DNA from 3 places in the Mycobacterium sp. NGS66 genome. Region 2 is predicted to be linked to each of the others. Evidence: riboswitches for the same ligand, from Rfam matches in the RefSeq annotation. Region 2 holds a riboswitch; each other region holds the start of a gene.
The links. A riboswitch is a leader RNA that binds a small molecule or an ion and turns the genes downstream of it on or off. The one in region 2 is predicted to bind magnesium.

Region 1 (6,341 bases), on a different contig from region 2:
CCCGGCGGCCGCCGCCAGCGCCTCCGGTTGGGTAGTCACAAAAGACATGGATGCCTCGCTAGAACTATTTCGGTCGGAAACTGTTTTTGGCGTTGTTGTATGAGTTATTGCCTGTAGTTCCTTAGACGGCCGCCATGGCCGCCAGGATCCGTCAACTTCGACGGCAATCAGCGCACCACCGGTTCGATCGCGCCAGATCGGCCAGTTATTCTGTGCTGTTAAAGGTCCCCGCTTAATACAGGGCCTATGGTGATCGGAACGTGTGCACAGAGCGTTCCCGCCAGGTAATCACGATGTAAAAAAGACATTCGAAAACCGGGACAATGCATGTGAGACGTAGGTCCGGGCAAACGCCTGGCTACGAGTAGCTGCAGCTCAGCGCCCGTCGATAATACGGTGTAGCAATACGTCTCGGGCAGCGGGAATCAACACCGCGATTAATCGACGAGATATTCATCACTTGCGCGTGTCGGGACGTCAGTTCCATCGACGAGGGCCGGAATGCCATTTCCAATCGCGCCGCAAGATAACTCGGCGCAGTGAGCTATTCAGCTGTCATCGAGGCTCGCTCTCGACACGAGCGAGTTTCGGCGGGCGATTACCAAATCGATAATCAACCAGCACGTGAATTTCTTGAGCGTACGTAGCCGTCGCCGTGAAGATGCTGATTTGCACCTGTTGGTTTCCTGTGAGTGGCGGCGGCGACCGGACGGGCTGCGGCACGCCTGGACCGGGTGTGTCTATCCGGCGGCCGGTGACCGTGTGACGAAGGACGGGCGGAAACCGTAGCGCGGGATGGCGCGGTCGTATCCCTGCCGGCCCATGCCGGCGCCGAACGGCACCGGAGGGGTGCTTGTCGTCAACGGCGAGGCACCGGTGACCGACGCGCCGGGAAGCGACGAAGACAGTGGGCTGTGCAGCGGGGCGGACCCGGCCCAGCTCGGAGGTACCGACAGCGGACCGACCATCCCCGCACGGCCGACGCTCGCCGACACGGCATTGCCAAGGCCGCCGATGCCGCTCATTGGTGCAGGGATTGCCCCACCAACCGCGGTTGTGGCTGCCTGTGCCGCCGCATCGCCGGCCGCGTTTCCGGCAGCTTGAGCGCTCAGCAGGCCAAGGAACGGCCCCACGGTGTTGCTCGGCATGTAGAACCCAGAGGCGAAGATGCTGTTCCACAGGGTGGCGTTGGGGCCGAAATTGTCCCAGAGCCAAGATGAATCCGGTCCGGCGCCGGTGGCCAGCCCCAGCACCGCCGTCTCCCCCGTCGTTCCAGTCGACGACGAAGGCGATGCCAGCCCGTGCAGCGCATTGGGCAGGGTGGCCATCACCTGTGACAGCGTCGCCTGCTGGGTGCCGGCCGGCGTGGCAGCAGCTTGGGCGACCGCGGCGGACTGGGCCGCGAGCCCGCTTGCCTGCGTGGTCTGTTGAGGCTGGAGGAACTGGCTCAGCTGGGTCGCGGCCGCCGACGCTCCGGCGTAGCCGTACATGGCGGCGGCGTCTTGAGCCCACATTTCGGCATATTGGATCTCGGTAGCCGCGATAGCTGGGGTGTTTTGACCGAAGAAGTTGGTCGCAATCAACACCATCAGCTGGGCGCGGTTGGCCGCGACGACCGGTGGGGGCACCGTGGCCGCAAACGCTGCTTCATATGCCGCGACGGCGGCCTCGGCCTGCCCGGCGGTTTGCTCCGCCTGCGCCGCGGTGGTGCTCATCCATGCCACGTAGGGCGCGGCGGCGGCCGCCATCGCCGTCGAAGCCGGGCCCAGCCATGCTTGGCCGGTCAGCTCCGCCAGGATTGAGCTGTAACTCGTTGCGGTAGAAAGCAATTCCGCTGCCAACCCATTCCACGCCGACGCCGCGGCCAGTAGCGGGCCCGGCCCCGCTCCGGAATACATCCGAGCCGAGTTGACCTCCGGGGGAAGCATGGCGAAATCCAACAGTGCAGTCATCGCTAGCCTCCTCCCGTTCAGCCAGGGGCCTCAGTGGCCGTGTCGGCGCTCGTGCTTGAGATTCGTGGTTGGTAGCTGGTGAAGTGCGTGAGACGCGCTATCCAGCAGCGGGTGGCCGCGCCACGAACGTGGGCTTGAAGCCGTATTGCGGTACGCTGCGGCCCATTCCTTGCGCGCCCATGCCAAACGGCACTGCGGGCATGCCCGCTGCCATCGCCGGTGGCGGGGCCATCATCGGCGTAGCACCCAGCGCGGACGACAGCGGACCTGCTGGGGCCGCCCCCGCCCAGCTCGGCGGGACCGACAACGGGCCCACCATGGCCGCTCGGCCCAGGTCCGCCGATACGGCGCCGCCCAAGCCGCCAAGACCGGCCAGGCCGCCGGGACCGGCGACAGCTTCACCAAGCGACGTGGCCGCCTCTCCCACGGCTTCGCCGGCCGCGGCGCCGGCCGCTTGGCTGCCGAGCAGGCTCAGAAATGGCCCGATGGTGTTGCTGGGCATGTAGAACCCGGACGAAAAGATGGTGTTCCAGATGTTTGCGTTGGGCCCGAAGTTGTCCCAGAGCCACGACGAATCCAACCCCGACCCGGACCCGGTCAAGTCACTCAAAATCCCCGTCGCCCCGGAGGTCCCCGTCGTCGACGGCGCCGCCATGCTCTGCAGTGTCTTCGGCGTGGCAGAGATCAACTGGGACAGTGTGTTTTGTCCGGTACCGGCTGAGGTGGCGGTCGCTTGGGTGACGGCGGCGGACTGAAGGGCCGGCCCGCCGGGATTAGTGGTCTGCTGCGGAGGGGTGAATTGGGTCAGCCGGGTCGCCACAGCCGACGAGCCCGCGTATCCGTACATGGCGGCGGCATCCTGCGACCACATTTCGGAGTACTGCGCTTCCGTGGCTGCGATCGCAGGAGTGTTTTGGCCGATGACGTTGGTGGAGACCAGCTGTGCCAGCTGGGCGCGGTTTGCCGCTATCTGAGGCGGAGGCACCGTGCCGGCGAATGCGGCTTCGTAGGCCGCTGCTGCGGCCTCTGCCCGGGTGGCGGTCTCCTCGGCCTGTACGGCGGTGGTGTTCATCCACGTCACATAGGGCATGGCCGCTGCGGCCATCGATGCCGATGCCGGGCCCTGCCATTCTTCGTCCGTCAGCGCCGAAAGCACCGAGCCGTACGACAATGCGGCCGAGCGCAATTCAGCAGCCAGCGCCTTCCAGGCCGATGCAGCGCTCACCATCGGGGCCGCACCCGCCCCGGAATACATCCGAGCCGAATTGATTTCCGGCGGGAGCATGGCGAAGTCCAGTACTGCGGTCATCTTTCGCCTTCCCCTTCAGCTGGCTGCGATGGCATTGGCGGCTTCAGTGGCCGCATAGGATGTGGCGCTGGCGCCTAACATGGACGTGAACATCTCGTGGATTGCCGTCGCCTGGGCGCTCACCGCCTGATACATGGCGCCGTGCGCGCTGAATTGCATTGCGGTCAAAGCCGATACTTCGTCGGCGGCTGCGGGGGGCAGGGCGGTGGTCATCGCCGCCGCGGCCACATTCTGTGACGCCAGCCCGGATCCGACTGCATTCAGCTGAATTGTCGCCGCAGCCAGCGCTTCTGGATGCGTCACCACATATGACATCGGACTTCTCCTCACGGAAAGCGGTGTGACGCAGGCCTTTTGGGCCACCCTGGTCGCTGCTTTCCGCGCACCCCATCAACGCACGTGCGAATTGATCACGTGCGGAAGGACTTCGGGGTGTTAACGGACCGCGGAACTAGGGCCGGGGTCGGATCGCCACGAAATGGTCATCGATCTGGAATACGGACTATCGTCGGGACTCATTTCGCTCTCACCTCCTCGCGGCCAGGGCGCACGGGGGCGCCGGTGCTGCACGCGGGGAGAAGTGCCTGAGCAGAAATCTCAGGCACGGCACCCCTCTCGTCAGAGCTTCGGCACTACGCGGCGTATCGGGCCGAAGCCGGAAGCCACTTGGGCTCAACCCTTAAGCCGGGAAGAGCTGTCCTGACCCTGGGCGTCTTTCGACGTTCGAGGTCAGTGGCCTGTATCCACGTAGACGCCTCACCTAGCGAGGTGCGTACGAGAGTCTATGCTTGCACCCGCAGTGCCGTGAGTCAACCCAGTCGATCGCCATGCATTTGCCGCGCTACGCTCGGCCAACGCGTCCGGTGGCTGACTGCGGGATACCGGCGACGACGGAAAGCGTTGATCGGCACGATATGTCGGATGGCCCGACAACAATGTTCGGCTCCTCGAACTCTGCCTCACCGGCCATCCCACAGTCGACGACCCACCCGGCAGTCATCACTGTGCTCAACCCCAGCCGGCCGCCGCGGGCTCCGGCACCAGCTATCGGGTTCGCGACCGCGTTCGCATCGCAAACTCCCTCAGTTGCATTGCGCCCCTGATCTTTTCGTGACCAGACCGGTCGCCCGCGGACCGGTCGGATAATCGGAATTGACGAGTGGTGGGTCGGGGTGCAAGATAGTGCTCGTATGCACCTCGGTAGGTGAGGCGTCTACACGGATACAGGCCACTGACCTCCAACGTCGAGAGACGCCCAGGGTCAGGACAGCTCTTCCCGGCTTAAGGGTTGAGCCCAAGTGGCTTCCGGCTCAACCGGATACGCCGTGTGGTGCCGAAGCTCCGACGAGAGAGGTGCCGCGTTCGGGATTCGCCTGGATGCGCATCTCTCCCGGGCAGTTGGTAGGCACCGCGTGTGCCATGGCCGTGAGGAGGTGAGGGCGAAATGAGTCCCGGCGATAGTCCGTATCCCAGATCCGTCTTGTCCCGATCCGGTTCCGGCCTGGCTCCGGCCGCCTGAACTTCTCGAGCGCCCGTCGAACTACCGCGCTTAACGCGTGGGGTTGCCGCGCGCTCCGATGCGGGTGTCGCGTCGAGTAAGACGAGCCGATCGGGCTCCCCCGTTGGAGCAGATCATGGCTTCTGTTGTGCCACACTGTGTTTCATTGCTGCGAGGCTTCAGTGCTGCGAGGCTTCAGCGCTGCGAGGCTTAGCGGGTCGCGGTCAAGCCGAGCGGCCAACCCTTACTGACTGACTTTCACCCATCGTTCCCAGCACGACTCTTTGCGATAGCGAGACATTCATGGCTTCCATTTCGACCGAGGCACTCGGTGGTGTCGGCGCGTCTGCGACCACGAAGCGCCCTGCATCCCAAGCCCTGACCCTTGCGGCACCGGCGGTATCACCCGGCACTTCCGGTTCGGCGGCGCTGGATTCGGCGCATGTCGGGGACATCATCGGCGCCTTTGGCCGTATCGGTCGAGACGTCAGGCAGGCCGGCCACAGTCGTTGGCAGCGATTGCGATTGCTGATGGTCATCACCGGTCCCGGGCTGATCGTGATGATCGGCGACAACGACGCCGGCGGTGTTGCCACCTACGCCCAGGCCGGCCAGAACTACGGCATGAACCTGTTATGGACACTGGTACTGCTGATCCCGGTGCTGTACGTGAACCAGGAGATGGTGCTCCGCTTGGGGGCGGTCACCAGGGTTGGGCACGCGCGGCTGATTTTTCAGCGATTCGGCAAGTTCTGGGGCGCCTTCAGCATCGGTGACCTGGTGATCCTCAACGCGTTGACGATTGTCACCGAATTCATCGGAGTATCACTGGCACTCGGGTTCTTGGGCTGCCCGAAAATCATCGCGATACCGGCCGCCGCGGTGCTGTTATTCGCGGTCGTAGCCGGTGGCTCGTTCCGCCGCTGGGAACAGGTGACATTCGTGCTGATCGCGGTGAACGTCGCGATCATCCCGCTCGTGCTGTCCGTGCACCCTGCGCTCGGCCCAAGCATGCGTGGCCTACTGCCCTCACTGCCCGGGGAACCAGACTCGGTCGTGCTGATGGTCATCATGGCGATTGTCGGTACCACGGTGGCGCCATGGCAGTTGTTCTTTCAGCAGTCGAACGTCGTTGACAAGCGAATCACGCCGCGCTGGATGCGCTATGGCCGAGCCGATCTGGGTATCGGCATCGTCGCGGTCATCGGTGGAGCGATCGCGCTGATGGCGGCGACGGCGTTCGGCCTCGGCGGTTCGACCGCCGCCGGTAGCTTCATTGACGCCGGCGCGGTCGCGTCTGCGCTGTCCAGTCACGTCGGCCACACGGTCGGCGTGCTGTTCGCGATCATTCTGTTGGACGCGTCGCTGATCGGAGCAAATGTCGTGGGACTGGCCACCACGTACGCCCTCGGTGATGCCTTCGGCAAGCCGCACTCGCTGCACTGGAAGATCACCGAGGCCCCGCTGTTCTACGGCAGCTATGCCGCCCTTCTTGCGGTATCGTCTGCGGTCGCGTTCAGCCCCGATCACGTCCTGGGCCTGATCACCCAAGGTGTCCAGGCCCTGGCCGGGGTGCTGCTCC
Region 2 (6,341 bases):
GCGCCGCGATTCGGAGCCGATCTGGTCGTCGATGTGGCCGTCGACGACCCGGTGGCCGCCCTGACGACGCGGACCGGCGGGCTGGCAGATGTGGTGATCGACGTGACAGCCAACGCGCCGGCGGCGTTCGGGCAGGCGATCGCGCTGGCCCGGCCCGCCGGAACCGTCGTTGTCGCCGGCACCCGGGGTTTCCACAGCGGCGCGCCGGGGTTTACCCCCGACCTCGTCGTGATGAAGGAGCTGCGGGTGATCGGCGCCCTCGGCGTGGACGTCGCCGCTTACCGCGCTGCGCTGGACTTGCTCGGGTCGGGTCGTTACCCGTTCGCCAGCCTGCCGCGCCGCTGCGTGGGACTCGAAGAGGCCGAGGAGTTGCTGGCTACCATGGCCGGTGAACGCGACGCCGTCCCGCCTGTACACGGAGTGCTCACGCCTTGACGCCACCGATGAAACCAGCCCGCGTGCCCCTATTGCCGCTCGCAGAGGCCAAGGCCGCCGCCGACGAGGCCGGCGTGCCCGACTATATGGCCGAACTCAGCATCTTTCAGGTGCTGCTGAACCACCCCAAACTGGCGCGGACTTTCAACGACATGCTCGCGACCATGCTGTGGCATGGTGCGCTCGACCCGCGGCTGCGGGAGTTGGTGATCATGCGAATCGGCTGGCTCACCGGATGCGACTATGAGTGGACCCAGCATTGGCGGGTCGCATCGGGCCTCGGCGTGTCGCCCGAGGATCTGCTCGGTGTCCGGGATTGGCAGGGCTACAACGGGTTTGGTGCCGCCGAGCGGGCCGTGCTGGCGGCCACCGACGATGTCGTGCGCGACGGCGTGGTGAGTGCCGAGAGCTGGGCCGCCTGCGAACGCGAATTGCAGGGCGACACAACGGTTCTCATTGAGCTCGTCACCGCGATCGGTGCTTGGCGGATGGTCGCCTCGATGTTGCGCAGCCTCGAGGTCCCGTTGGAGGAGGGCGTGTCCAGCTGGCCACCCGACGGAAAATCGCCCTGACTGTATGTGAACTGAGGGATTTCGGTGTGAGCACGGGGTTTTCGGTGTGAACTGAGGGATTTCGGTGTGAAAGCGGGGTGGGAATCAGCGCGATTTCCCGCCCAGGATGCACTCGCGAAGCCCAGGATTCACGCCCAAAGCCCAGGATTCACACCCAAAGCCGAGACCGCACGGCGTGATACAACGGCACACTCGCCCTGACCTACGGCAATCACACAATCCGGTAGGTCTGCACCGCGTGGGCCACGACATTGCCGTCGGGGTCGGAAGCGGTGATCTCGGTGAAGGTCAGTTCCTTGCGTCGGCGCGCCGTTCGGGCCTGACAGATGAGATCGCAGCGCTTGGCCGCCCCGGTGTACTGGATGCTCATTGCCACGGTCGACGCTCGCATGCCCTTCTCGAAGTCGTGGTTCGACCACGCGGCCGCGGCGCCGGCGGTGTCCATCACCGACGCGATCACCCCGCCGTGGAAGTACACGCCGTCGTTGGTCAGGTCATTGCGGAACGGGAGCCGGATCACGACGTCGTCGGGCTCGTAGCGTTCGAAGACGATGCCCAACCCGCCGATGAACGGGGTGGTTGTCATCAGGTCGCGCACCGCCTGCCGGCGCTGATGTTGCTGCTCGGCGGTCAACGGTTCGGCCATGGCTCGCAGCGTACTTTCGATTGACATATCAATCAATAACTCTTAGCGTCGGGCAATGCGGACCCGAGTCGCCGAGATGCTCGGCGTTGAATTCCCTATCTGTGCCTTCAGCCACTGCCGTGACGTCGTGGCCGCCGTGTCCAATGCCGGCGGCTTCGGGATTCTCGGCGCGGTGGCGCACAGCCCGGATCGGCTGGACAACGAGCTGACCTGGATCGAGGAACAGACCGCCGGCAAGCCCTATGGGGTGGACTTGCTGTTGCCACCCAAATACGTCGGCGCCGAGCAGGGTGGGATCGACGCCGACCAGGTACGGGACTTGCTACCCGAGGAGCATCGCGCGTTTCTCGACGACCTGCTGGCGCGCTACGGCATTGCAGCCGCAGGCCAACCCCGTGAACCGTCCGGGCGCGGGCTCAACATCTCGCCAAAGGGATACCAGCCACTGCTCGACGTGGCCTTCGCTCACGACATCCGGCTGATCGCCAGCGCACTGGGGCCGCCGCCACCCGACTTAGTTCAGCGCGCCCACGACCAGAATGTGCTGGTCGCCGCCCTGGCCGGCACCACGCAGCACGCGCGACGGCATGCGGCGGCGGGCGTCGACTTGATCGTCGCGCAAGGCACCGAGGCAGGCGGACACACCGGCGAGGTGGCGACCATGGTCTTGGTGCCCGAGATTGTCGATGCTGTCGCGCCGACCCCCGTGCTGGCCGCGGGCGGGATCGCCCGCGGCCGTCAGATCGCCGCGGCGCTGGCCCTGGGCGCCGAGGGGGTGTGGTGCGGGTCGGTGTGGCTGACCACCGAGGAAGCCGAAACACCTCCGGTGGTCAAGGACAAGTTCCTGGCCGCCAGTTCGTCGGACACCGTGCGGTCCCGGTCGATGACGGGCAAGCCGGCCCGGATGCTGCGCACGGCCTGGACCGACGAGTGGGACCGGCCGGATACCCCCGACCCGCTGGGCATGCCGCTGCAGACCGCGCTGGTCGGTGAGCCGCAGCTGCGCATCAATCAAGCCGCCGGCCATCCCGGCGCCAAGGCACGCGAGCTGGCGACCTACTTCGTCGGGCAGGTGGTCGGATCGTTGGATCGGGTCCGGCCCACCCGCGCGGTGGTGCTCGACATGGTCGAGGAGTTCATCGACACCATCGGACGCCTCGAGGGCCTAGTAGACAGGTGAGCGCCACCACGCGCCGGCGTCGGGCGGTCAGTGCCGAGGACAAGTCGCAGCGCCGCGACCAGATCATGGCGGCCGCCAAAGAAGTGTTCGCCCGCAAGGGTTTTCACGCCACGACCATCGCCGACATCGCCAAGCAGGCCGGCTTGGCCTACGGGTCGATCTATTGGTACTTCGACTCCAAGGAAGACCTGTTCCACGCGCTGATGGCGGTTCAGGAGGTTGCCTTGCGCGCGCGCGTCGCGACGACGCTGAGCGAGCTGAATGGGTCACCGCACAGCAGAGAGGCGTCGTTACGCGCCTTGCTGAAAGCATCCGTGCAGGCGACATTCGAGTTCTTCGAAGCCGACAAAGCCACGGTCAAACTGCTCTTTCGCGACGCCTACGCGCTGGGCGACCGGTTCGAGAAGCACCTGGCCGGTATCTACGAACGGTTCATCGACGACATCGAGACGGTCATCGTCGCCGCTCAACAGCGCGGTGAGATGGTGTCCGCCCCGCCCCGGATGGTGGCGTACACACTGGCGGCGCTGGTCGGCCAGTTGGCGCACCGGCGCCTGCGCACCGACGACGACGTCACCGCGGCCGAGGTTGCCGACTTCGTGGTTTCGCTGGTGCTCGACGGCCTGCGCCCCAGGGTGCAGGTGAACAGATCCGGGCCAGACTGAAGAAACGGTAAATATTCGACAACGCACCCCGAACGGGTTTGACCCAGCACGGCGGGTCATGCATCATCGGTCGGGTAAGCACCTCGTTAGGTGAGGCGGCTACACGAACACAGGCCACTGACCCCGAACGTCGAAAGACGCCCCGGGTCAGGACAGCTCCTCCCGGATTAAGGGTTGAGCCCAGGTGGCTTCCGGCTGGGATTGTTTCCCAGGCCAGGACACGTCGTGTGGTGCCAAAACTCTGACGAGAGGGGTGCCGGCTTCCGACAGTCGTCGGATCTCCGTACTCCTTTTGTGCACGCCTAGATCGTGCGGGTGACCGCGCGTCGTGACCGCGAAGGAGGTGAGGGACGCATGAGTTCCAGTGGTAGTCCGGGTCGATATCCGGACTGTGTTTCGTCCCGATCCGGTCTGCGGCGCGACATCCTCTTCAGCTGAGCCGAAAGCCAGGTCCGCCTGAGATCGGAACCACGCCGGGACGAACGACGTCAGTTCAAGTCAGTCCCCTAGTGCTCGTTCGATCTTTCAGGAGGCGATCATGACCGTTGCTCTCTACGACGAAGTAGCCGTGACCGCCGCGCCCAAGCTGCATGTGGTGCGCGACGGCGAGGCGATCCAGCCGGCCGCGCCGAAGAAGGTGGCGCGCCGTATCGAGAACCGGCCGTACGGCGACCCGCTGGTCGACGGGGCTGCCCAGTTGCTCACCGTTCCAGTGCGTCACGTGTATGCGGCGCTGCTGCGCATCGGTGTGCTCCAAGTCCAGGCCTAGCGCATGGACGGCGAGCAGACACAAAATCCCTGATTTTCGCGCGAGAATCAGGGATTTTGCGTCTGCTCGGCACAGGACACCTGCCGCTGATTTGCGGCGCTCAGTAGAATCTGTGCATCGGCACCGATCCGGCCATCACCGGGGAGCCTTCGGAAGAACAGCTTCAAAGCCCAGTAGAACCGAACGGGCAGGCCCGTCACAGCCTTGAACGAGTGGCCGCGCGGCTGCGCGGCAAGCGGGGTGGTACCGCGGCGCTCGCGCGTAGCGCGTCGTCGTCCCCGTGCCTGCACCGATGGCACAGGAGACGGATGAGCGACACCGCCTACCCACGCACCAACCTGGGCGCCGACCAGCACGGCGGCTCCCCGGACTTCCCCGCGCTGGAAGCCCAGGTCCTGGACTACTGGTTTCACGACGACACCTTCCGGGCGAGCATCGCCCGCCGCGATGGGGCTCCGGCCTACGTGTTCTACGACGGCCCGCCGTTCGCCAACGGTCTGCCGCATTTCGGTCACCTGCTGACCGGCTACGTCAAGGACATCGTGCCGCGGTACCGGACCATGCGCGGCTACAAGGTGGACCGCCGCTTCGGCTGGGACACCCACGGGCTGCCCGCCGAGCTCGAGGTCGAACGCCAGCTGGGTATCACCGACAAATCCCAGATCGACGACATGGGGATTGCCGCGTTCAACGACGCCTGCCGGGCATCGGTGCTGCGCTACACCGACGAATGGCAGACCTATGTGACCCGTCAGGCCCGCTGGGTCGACTTCGACAACGACTACAAGACCCTCGACCCCACCTACATGGAGTCGGTGATCTGGGCCTTCAAGCAGTTGTGGGACAAGGGGCTGGCCTACGAGGGTTACCGCGTGCTGCCGTACTGCTGGCGTGACGAAACCCCGCTGTCCAACCACGAACTGCGGATGGACGACGACGTCTACCAAAGCCGCCAAGACCCTGCTCTCACAGTCGGATTCAAGATCGCCGGTGGGCAATTGGACGGCGCCTATCTGCTGGTGTGGACGACTACTCCGTGGACCCTGCCGTCGAACCTCGCGGTCGCCGTTCATCCGGAGGTGACCTACGTGCAGGTGGCCGCCGCCGATCGCCGTCTGGTGCTGGCCGAGGCGCGGCTGGCGGCGTATGCCCGTGAGCTGGGTGAAGAGCCCGAGGTGCTGGGGACATACCGCGGCGCCGATCTGCTGGGCCTGCGCTACCTGCCGCCGTTCCCGTACTTCATGGACTCGCCCAACGCATTTCGCGTGCTGCCGGGGGACTTTGTGACCACCGAGGACGGCACCGGCATCGTGCATATGGCGCCGGCCTACGGCGAAGACGACATGACCACCGCCGAGCAGGCCGGCATCGCGCCGGTCACTCCCGTCGACGCCAAGGGCCGCTTCGACGCCACCGTCCCGGATTACCAGGGCCAGCACGTTTTCGACGCCAACCCGCAGATCATCCGCGACCTGAAAAGCCAAAGCGGCCCGGCCGCGGTGAACGCGCCCGTGCTGATCCGCCACGAGACCTACGAGCACCCCTACCCGCACTGCTGGCGCTGCCGCAATCCGCTGATCTACCGGGCGGTTTCGTCGTGGTTCGTCAAGGTCACCGAGTTCCGCGAGCGCATGGTGGAACTGAACCAGCAGATCACCTGGTATCCCGAACACGTCAGGGACGGTCAGTTCGGCAAGTGGCTGGGGGGGGCACGGGATTGGTCGATCTCGCGAAACCGCTACTGGGGCACGCCGATTCCGGTGTGGAAGTCCGACGATCCCGGCTATCCCCGTATCGACGTCTACGGCAGCCTCGATGAGCTGGAGCGCGACTTCGGCGTGCGCCCGGATAACCTGCACCGGCCCTACATCGACGAACTCACCCGGCCCAACCCTGACGACCCGACCGGCCGCAGCACCATGCGCCGCATTCCCGACGTGCTTGACGTGTGGTTCGACTCGGGCTCCATGCCGTATGCGCAGGTGCACTATCCGTTCGAGAACCAGGATTGGTTCGAGGCGCATTACCCGAGCGACTTCATCGTCGAGTACATCGGGCAGACCCGCGGCTGGTT
Region 3 (6,341 bases), on a different contig from region 2:
CCGAGAAACAGCCGCGTGCGTTGCGGGTCGATGTTGAAGCTGCGCGCGACACCGACGCATTCGGCCGCCGCGTAGGCGGTGGACGCGGAAATGGTCAGCACCGCGACTGCACCGGATTCGATGAGCCCCAGCGCAAACATCGACGCCACCGCGTTGCCGGATACACTTGCCAAGGCGGCGGGGAAGCCGGCGCCGGCCAGGCCCTGGATGCTACCGCCGTCATGGCCCGCCAGTGCCGAGCCCACGATCAGCGCGCCACATCCGAAGGCGGCGGCCAGGCCCGCTCCGAGCGCGGTGTCTAGCCGTCCGTGCCCGAGGTCGCGGGTGGTGATGCCCTTGTCGGCGGCAGCACTTTGCTGAAAGAAGATCATCTACGGCGTGACGGTGGCATCGATCGTGGAAGCGATCAGCAGCAGGATCGTGTTGATCGGACCGTGCGGGAGCGGAGTGAACGTCGCCAAGGCGTGGCCGATCGGCACCCAGCGCGGCCGGGTTAGCAGCGCGGCCACCAAGAACAGCGCGTTGAACATCGCAAGGGCCAGCACGGTCCGCTCCCAGCGCCGGTAGCGCCCCCCGCTGGCTGCCGCGGCCACCAGCACCACTCCACCTAGCGCGGCCACCGGCGCTCCTATGCCGAAGTAGGCCAGCCCGACACGGATGGCCACGAACTCTGCGATGAGCGTCACCAGGTTGGTCACCGCCAGATCAGCCGCCCCGAACCACCCCCATAGACGGCCGTAGCGCTGGAGCACGAGCTCGCCGTAGCCGCGGTGCGTCACGGCGCCGACCCGCATGCAGATTTCCTGGCAAACGTAGGCCATAGCGAACAGCGCCAGCGTGAACGGCAGGAAGAAACCAAGCCCGTAGGCGGCCCCAGCGGTGGTGTAGGAGATCATGCTCGGCCCGTCGTTTTCACCGAGCATGGCCAACACTCCCGGCCCCAACAGCAGCCAGGCCAGTCGGTGTCGCTTCTTGCCGCGGCGGGCCAGCTCGACCAGGGCGCGGTCGTCTGATCGGGCCCGGTCCTCCGGGGTTATCAACACGATTTAGCCCACCTCACCGATATCACGCCCCGCCAGGTCCGCAGACAAAGTTCGTACGGCCGTAGATTAAACTACGGCAGGCCGAATCCACCGAGAGATTCCGGGGCCATCGCCGCCCACGAGGAACATGCCGAGCAGGCGTTCCTGGCCACCGTCAAGCTCCGCGCCGACGGCGCCCGCATCCAACCCTCTTTAGCGAGGACCACGACGACGTAGAAGCGACGTTGGTAGACGTAGAAGCTTTGCCGCGAGATGCCGTGGCGACGGCACGTCGCGGCGACCGTGATCTGGTCGCGCATCGAGGTCAGCAGAATTTCCAACCAGGGTTCGTTCACGATCAGCACTCTCACTTTCGGAGAGTGCCAGGGATGTCTTTGGAGCGGTCCATCAGCTATGTGTCCGGACTGAACACACCAACCACCACTCCAGGGGGTCGATTCTCACCATGCCGCCAGGGGGTCGCGTGCTCTGGCGCCGACGTCAGCCACTGAGGTCGTTGGCTAGACTCAGCCATCTACTGGTGTTACCTGATGGATACCTCAAACGTGCCGGTCAGGCGCTGCCGTGATTAGTCTGCGTTGCCGATGGCGCGTTGCATGCCGGCGGTCCATTTGTCCTCGATACGCCCGAAGCGCCAGATCGCCAGTGCGATGAGCCAGGTAAAGACGAACAAGCTCACGACGGTGTAGCCGACGACGCCGAGGTCGAGGGACGCGACCCACCCCAGCGGCCCGGAATCGATACCAGCCTTCTCGGCGAGCAGCCCGAGCAGCTCGACCAGTCCTATGATCAGGGCGACCGCCACCGACAGCGCGGTGATCGTGAGATTGTAGAACACCTTGCGAACCGGTTTGAGGAAGGCCCAGCCGTAGGCGCGGGACATGAACACCCCGTCGGCGGTGTCGAATAAACACATCCCGGCGGCAAACAGGATCGGCAGAACAAGGATCGCATACCAGGGCAGCGCGAACGCCGCCGAGCCGGAGGCCAGTACCAACAGCGCCACCTGGCTGGCGGTGTCGAATCCGAGCCCGAACAGCAGCCCGACCGGGTACATGTGCCACGGCTTGGCGACCGCGCGCATAATCGGCCCAAGGACACGGGCCATGAAACCGCGGGCGTTGAGCTGGCGTTCCATCTCCACCTCGTCGAGCTCGCCGCCGCGCATCTGGCGAAATAATTTGGTGATACCGACCAGCGCCGCCAGGTTGATCAGCCCGATCAGCATCAGGAATGTCCCGGAAACGACGGTGCCGACCACACCCAGGTTTTCCTGCAACGCCGACCTGCTGTCCTTGGATCCGATCTGCCCGGCGAGCGCGCGGATTCCCAAGGCCAGCAGCAGCGAAATGGTGAACACGACCGTCGAGTGGCCCAACGAGAACCAGAAACCCACCGACATCGCCGGGCGGTTCTCGCCAACCAGCTTGCGGGTGGTGTTGTCGACCGCGGCGATGTGGTCGGCGTCGAAAGCGTGCCGAGCCCCGAGCAGGAACGCGGTGACACCCAAGCCGACGCCGAACACTCCCGATGGCCCCAGGTCATAATTCTTTGGCGCTACCAGTAGCGCCAGCACACACCAACCGACGACATTGAGCATCAGGATGAAGCCGGCCATCCCGGCCAATGTCAGCCCGTCCCGGCGGGACAGACTGGCGCGGAACCGGGCGAATCCCCAACCGGACACATCCGAGGCAACGGCGTTGGTCATGGGCGTCCTTGCTTCGCCGAGTCGTGCTGCACGTCTGCGCACTGGTATGGGTCGTTCACACACACAAGATGATGACGCTAGATCGGGCTAAGCGTGGTTGCAATGAATTCGCAAAAGTTAATGGCGGGTTCCGCGATCATCAGCGCGGCGCTGAGCCACGTCAGGCCAAACGGCTGGACGACTGGTGAGCGCGATGAGCGCGTGGCGCTGCTGCTAAGTGGACGAAGCCTGCGGTACAGGTAGGCACGTACGACTCCTTTACCTTCGACTTCGACCAGAATCGGCCCGTGGCGTTCGAAACCTTATTCGGGCCCGGCGCTAACCCGATGGACCCGATCTGCCCGGCGGTCGCGACGGAGCTGGCGAGGCGACAACTCCCTAGGAATTTCCAGTTATCCCCGGGCATCGGGTGGGACCCAGACTCGTATCAGAACTTCGTTGTCACTGAAGAGGCGGTGAGTTTCTTCCACACGGGTGAATTAATGCTCGACGACGCCGGATATTCCCTCGCGCCCGTGTCCGGAAGGGACTCAGGCCGCAACTCGGCCACCCGGCCCGGCAGTGTCGCATCGACCGCGTCCAACCGATCCGCTCGGCGATCACCGTCGCCGGCATCGTCGGATACAACCACAGCGATTGTCGGATCTGCAGCTCAACTGCGTCCGGATCCCACCTTTCGGCGGCCGCTGATACTTCGGGGGTTTGTCCGAGGCCAGCGCTGCCCACCCGGTATTGCGCGAAATACCCGTCACCCGCGCGATCGCCTTGATCGGCAACCCCTCGGACCGGTTGCAAACGACGATCTCAGCCCAATCCTCCTCGGCCAGCATCTATTTCGTCCTTCCTGACTCGACTAGAGCCAGGATCACCAGACATGGGGTCAAAATTTGGATGCCACGCGGTGATCAGTTTCACGTGCCGTCGACAAGCTTGAGGCCCGTGAATCGGGCTTGGTAAGGGTGCCACCGGGGGAGCACTGTGAAGACGCGCACGGCCCAACGCGGCTTGAATACTTGTTGTCGTGGGCCAGCTTCCCCGCCGGCGCCGCTGCCGGCGCCGCATTAGTTTGTTAGTCAGCGATCCCAGATGTTCGCGGTCGCCGCGTGCGTATCTGTGCTCATGAGCGCATGCCCCACTTTTCAATGCCGACCGTCGCCTGCTGCGGCAATAACCACGACGGCCGGGTCTGATTGTTGTGACCGATGCCTAGGTGGTGGAACTGCCCGTCACTGACTGCCCGAGGGCAGCGTTGCTTTCTAATCGAGGAGGGATGGCTCAGTCGCCGACTGCCCGTTGGGCGATCGTGATTGACCGTTGATGAGGCGGTATCGGATCAGCCGGGAGCTGTTGGTGGCCACTGCCGCCGACGGCGCGTTGTGCAGGATCGCGGCAAGCACCGGTGAAAAGGACACCCCCAGCACCTACCATTAGCGAACGTTGTTGACGGCGGTCGACATCCGTAGTTCTGCGGAATAACTTTGACCGCATGTGCGCCCAGATCAGGCACGTGGATCAGGCGCTGCAGATTGTCCGTTGGCCGATCCTTCGGTGGGATGCCTGGGTGCCCCCGGGCTCGGGTTTATCGACCATCTGCCTCACCTCACTTGCTTCAGGCAAAAGCGGAAACTACCGGTTTGGCCACGAAGGCTGCTCAATAAATCAAAAGACGCAAGTCAAGGTACAGCCCTGAATGCCGAATCCCGAGAACAATATTCATGCTGAAACACAACCGCACTCTGATTTCACGGTCATCCTGCATCACGGATTCGGGTCGCCGAACTCCGACCCACAGGGGATTGACAGGGGTTCACGTGGTGAAGGGGGTTGACGGGCGCCGGTTTTGGTGTGAGCATTGCCGTGCATGCACCTCGCTAGGTGAGGCGTCTGCACGGATATAGGCCACTGACCTCGAACGTCGAAAGACGCCCCCGGTCAGGACAGCTCTTCCCGGCTTAAGGGTTGAGCCCAAGTGGCTTCCGGCTCAACCGGATACGCCGTGCAGTGCCAAAGCTCTGACGAGAGGGGTGCCGCGCCTGGCTGATTCGCCGGGTGACCTCATCCCGTTGTGCACTATGGCGGCACCCCCGTGTGTCCTGGCCGTGAGGAGGTGAGAGCGAGATGAGTCGCGGTGATAGTCCCTATCCGAGTCCAATGACCATGTCGTTCGGATCCGGCCCCGGCACCGTTTCCATCATCTGAATCGGCTTGCGCCGCTTCGGTTAACACACGCACGCCATCGTTTCGTCGGTGTGCGTGGTCCTCGCGTGCTGTGACACCGCCACAGCCGCAGCTTCAGTCTGCCTTCCTTAAGGAGAAGTCCGATGTCTTTTGTGACCACACAGCCGGAAATGCTGTCGGCGGCGGCCAACCACTTGCAAGGTATCGGTTCGGCGCTAGCCGCCCAGAACGCGGCCGCCGCGCTGCCGACGACAGCAGTGGTACCCGCCGCTGCTGACGAGGTATCTGCGTTGACTGCAACGCAATTCGGCTCGCACGCGGCGATGTATCAGGCGGTAAGTGCCCAAGCCCTGGCGGTTCACGACATGTTCGTGCGCATCTTAGCTGCCAGTGCCGCTTCGTATCTTGCCACCGAGGCAGCCAACGCTACTGCGACTCTCTAAAGGGGGTACTGCGATGACCACGATATTTGACTTCGGCGCGTTACCACCGGAAATCAACTCCGCCAGAATGTATTCCGGTCCAGGAGCGACATCGATGTTGGCTGCCGGATCGGCCTGGAATGGGCTCGCCGCTGAGTTGCGTTCGCAGGCGACAACCTACGAATCGGTGATCTCGGGGCTGACCAGCGCAGGCTGGCGCGGTCCGGCATCGGCCTCGATGGCGGCCGCCGCGGCACCCTATGTCGCATGGATGAACACCACCGCCGCCCAGGCTGAGCAGACCGCGAGCCAGGCCACGGCCGCCGCAGCGGCCTATGAAACCGCATTTGCGATGACGGTACCGCCGCCGGTGATCGCGGCCAACCGCGCGCAGCTGGCAGCGCTGGTGGCGACCAACGTTTTGGGGCAGAACACCCCGGCGATCATGGCCACCGAAGCTCATTACGGCCAGATGTGGGCCCAGGACGCGGCGGCAATGTACGGCTACGCCGGATCGTCGGCGGCCGCATCCAAGCTGACGCCTTTTGGTGCGCCGCAGCAAAACACCAACCCGAGCGCTCTGGCCAACCAGGCTGCCGTGGTGACCCAAGCCGCCGGAACATCGGCGGGCACGACGAGCACACAGGCGACGCTGTCCCAATTGGTCACCACCATGCCCACCACGCTGCAGGGGATGGCATCACCAATGTCGTCCTCATCGGCCTCGACGTCCGGGCTCGGCGAAATCGCTGGCCTCCTGACTGGGCAAGGGTCGGGAAATTCTGCGCTGGACAGCTTCTGGAATCAATGGGGGCCCAACGCGAATATCTGGAACACCATCTTCTCGTCGGGCTTCTACATGCCCAGTAACACGTTAGGTGCATTCACGGGGCTGATGGGCCACGCGACTGAACCTGCGGAGGCGTTGGGAGCGGCGACCGAAGGGCTTGGTGCTGCGCTGGCCGGCCCCACCGCCGGCCTGGGCGG

Region 1: linked by a shared signal. The riboswitch ahead of AC5Y2L_RS21070 (NRAMP family divalent metal transporter) and the one ahead of AC5Y2L_RS11510 (Rv1535 family protein) in region 2 are both predicted to bind magnesium.
Region 3: linked by a shared signal. The riboswitch ahead of AC5Y2L_RS25020 (PE family protein) and the one ahead of AC5Y2L_RS11510 (Rv1535 family protein) in region 2 are both predicted to bind magnesium.

What each region holds. Positions count from the first base shown of each region.
Region 1 is NZ_JCALCG010000012.1:187,107-193,447, forward strand. It holds gene AC5Y2L_RS21050 (PE family protein) at 1-48, opposite strand, end outside; gene AC5Y2L_RS21055 (PPE family protein) at 741-1,952, opposite strand; gene AC5Y2L_RS21060 (PPE family protein) at 2,050-3,261, opposite strand; gene AC5Y2L_RS21065 (PE family protein) at 3,277-3,576, opposite strand; M-box (ykoK) riboswitch at 3,865-4,036, opposite strand; M-box (ykoK) riboswitch at 4,451-4,621, shown strand; gene AC5Y2L_RS21070 (NRAMP family divalent metal transporter) at 5,063-6,341, shown strand, end outside.
Region 2 is NZ_JCALCG010000004.1:343,918-350,258, reverse strand. It holds gene AC5Y2L_RS11535 (zinc-dependent alcohol dehydrogenase) at 1-435, shown strand, start outside; gene AC5Y2L_RS11530 (carboxymuconolactone decarboxylase family protein) at 444-1,007, shown strand; gene AC5Y2L_RS11525 (PaaI family thioesterase) at 1,219-1,653, opposite strand; gene AC5Y2L_RS11520 (NAD(P)H-dependent flavin oxidoreductase) at 1,709-2,833, shown strand; gene AC5Y2L_RS11515 (TetR/AcrR family transcriptional regulator) at 2,830-3,498, shown strand; M-box (ykoK) riboswitch at 3,574-3,758, shown strand; gene AC5Y2L_RS11510 (Rv1535 family protein) at 4,037-4,267, shown strand; gene ileS (isoleucine--tRNA ligase) at 4,576-6,341, shown strand, end outside.
Region 3 is NZ_JCALCG010000017.1:67,104-73,444, forward strand. It holds partial or broken gene AC5Y2L_RS24995 (NRAMP family divalent metal transporter) at 1-923, opposite strand, end outside; gene AC5Y2L_RS25000 (hypothetical protein) at 1,115-1,378, opposite strand; gene nicT (Nickel transporter NicT) at 1,612-2,754, opposite strand; partial or broken gene AC5Y2L_RS25010 (IS21 family transposase) at 3,275-3,584, opposite strand; partial or broken gene AC5Y2L_RS25015 (copper-transporting ATPase) at 4,011-4,285, opposite strand; M-box (ykoK) riboswitch at 4,615-4,785, shown strand; gene AC5Y2L_RS25020 (PE family protein) at 5,076-5,375, shown strand; gene AC5Y2L_RS25025 (PPE family protein) at 5,389-6,341, shown strand, end outside.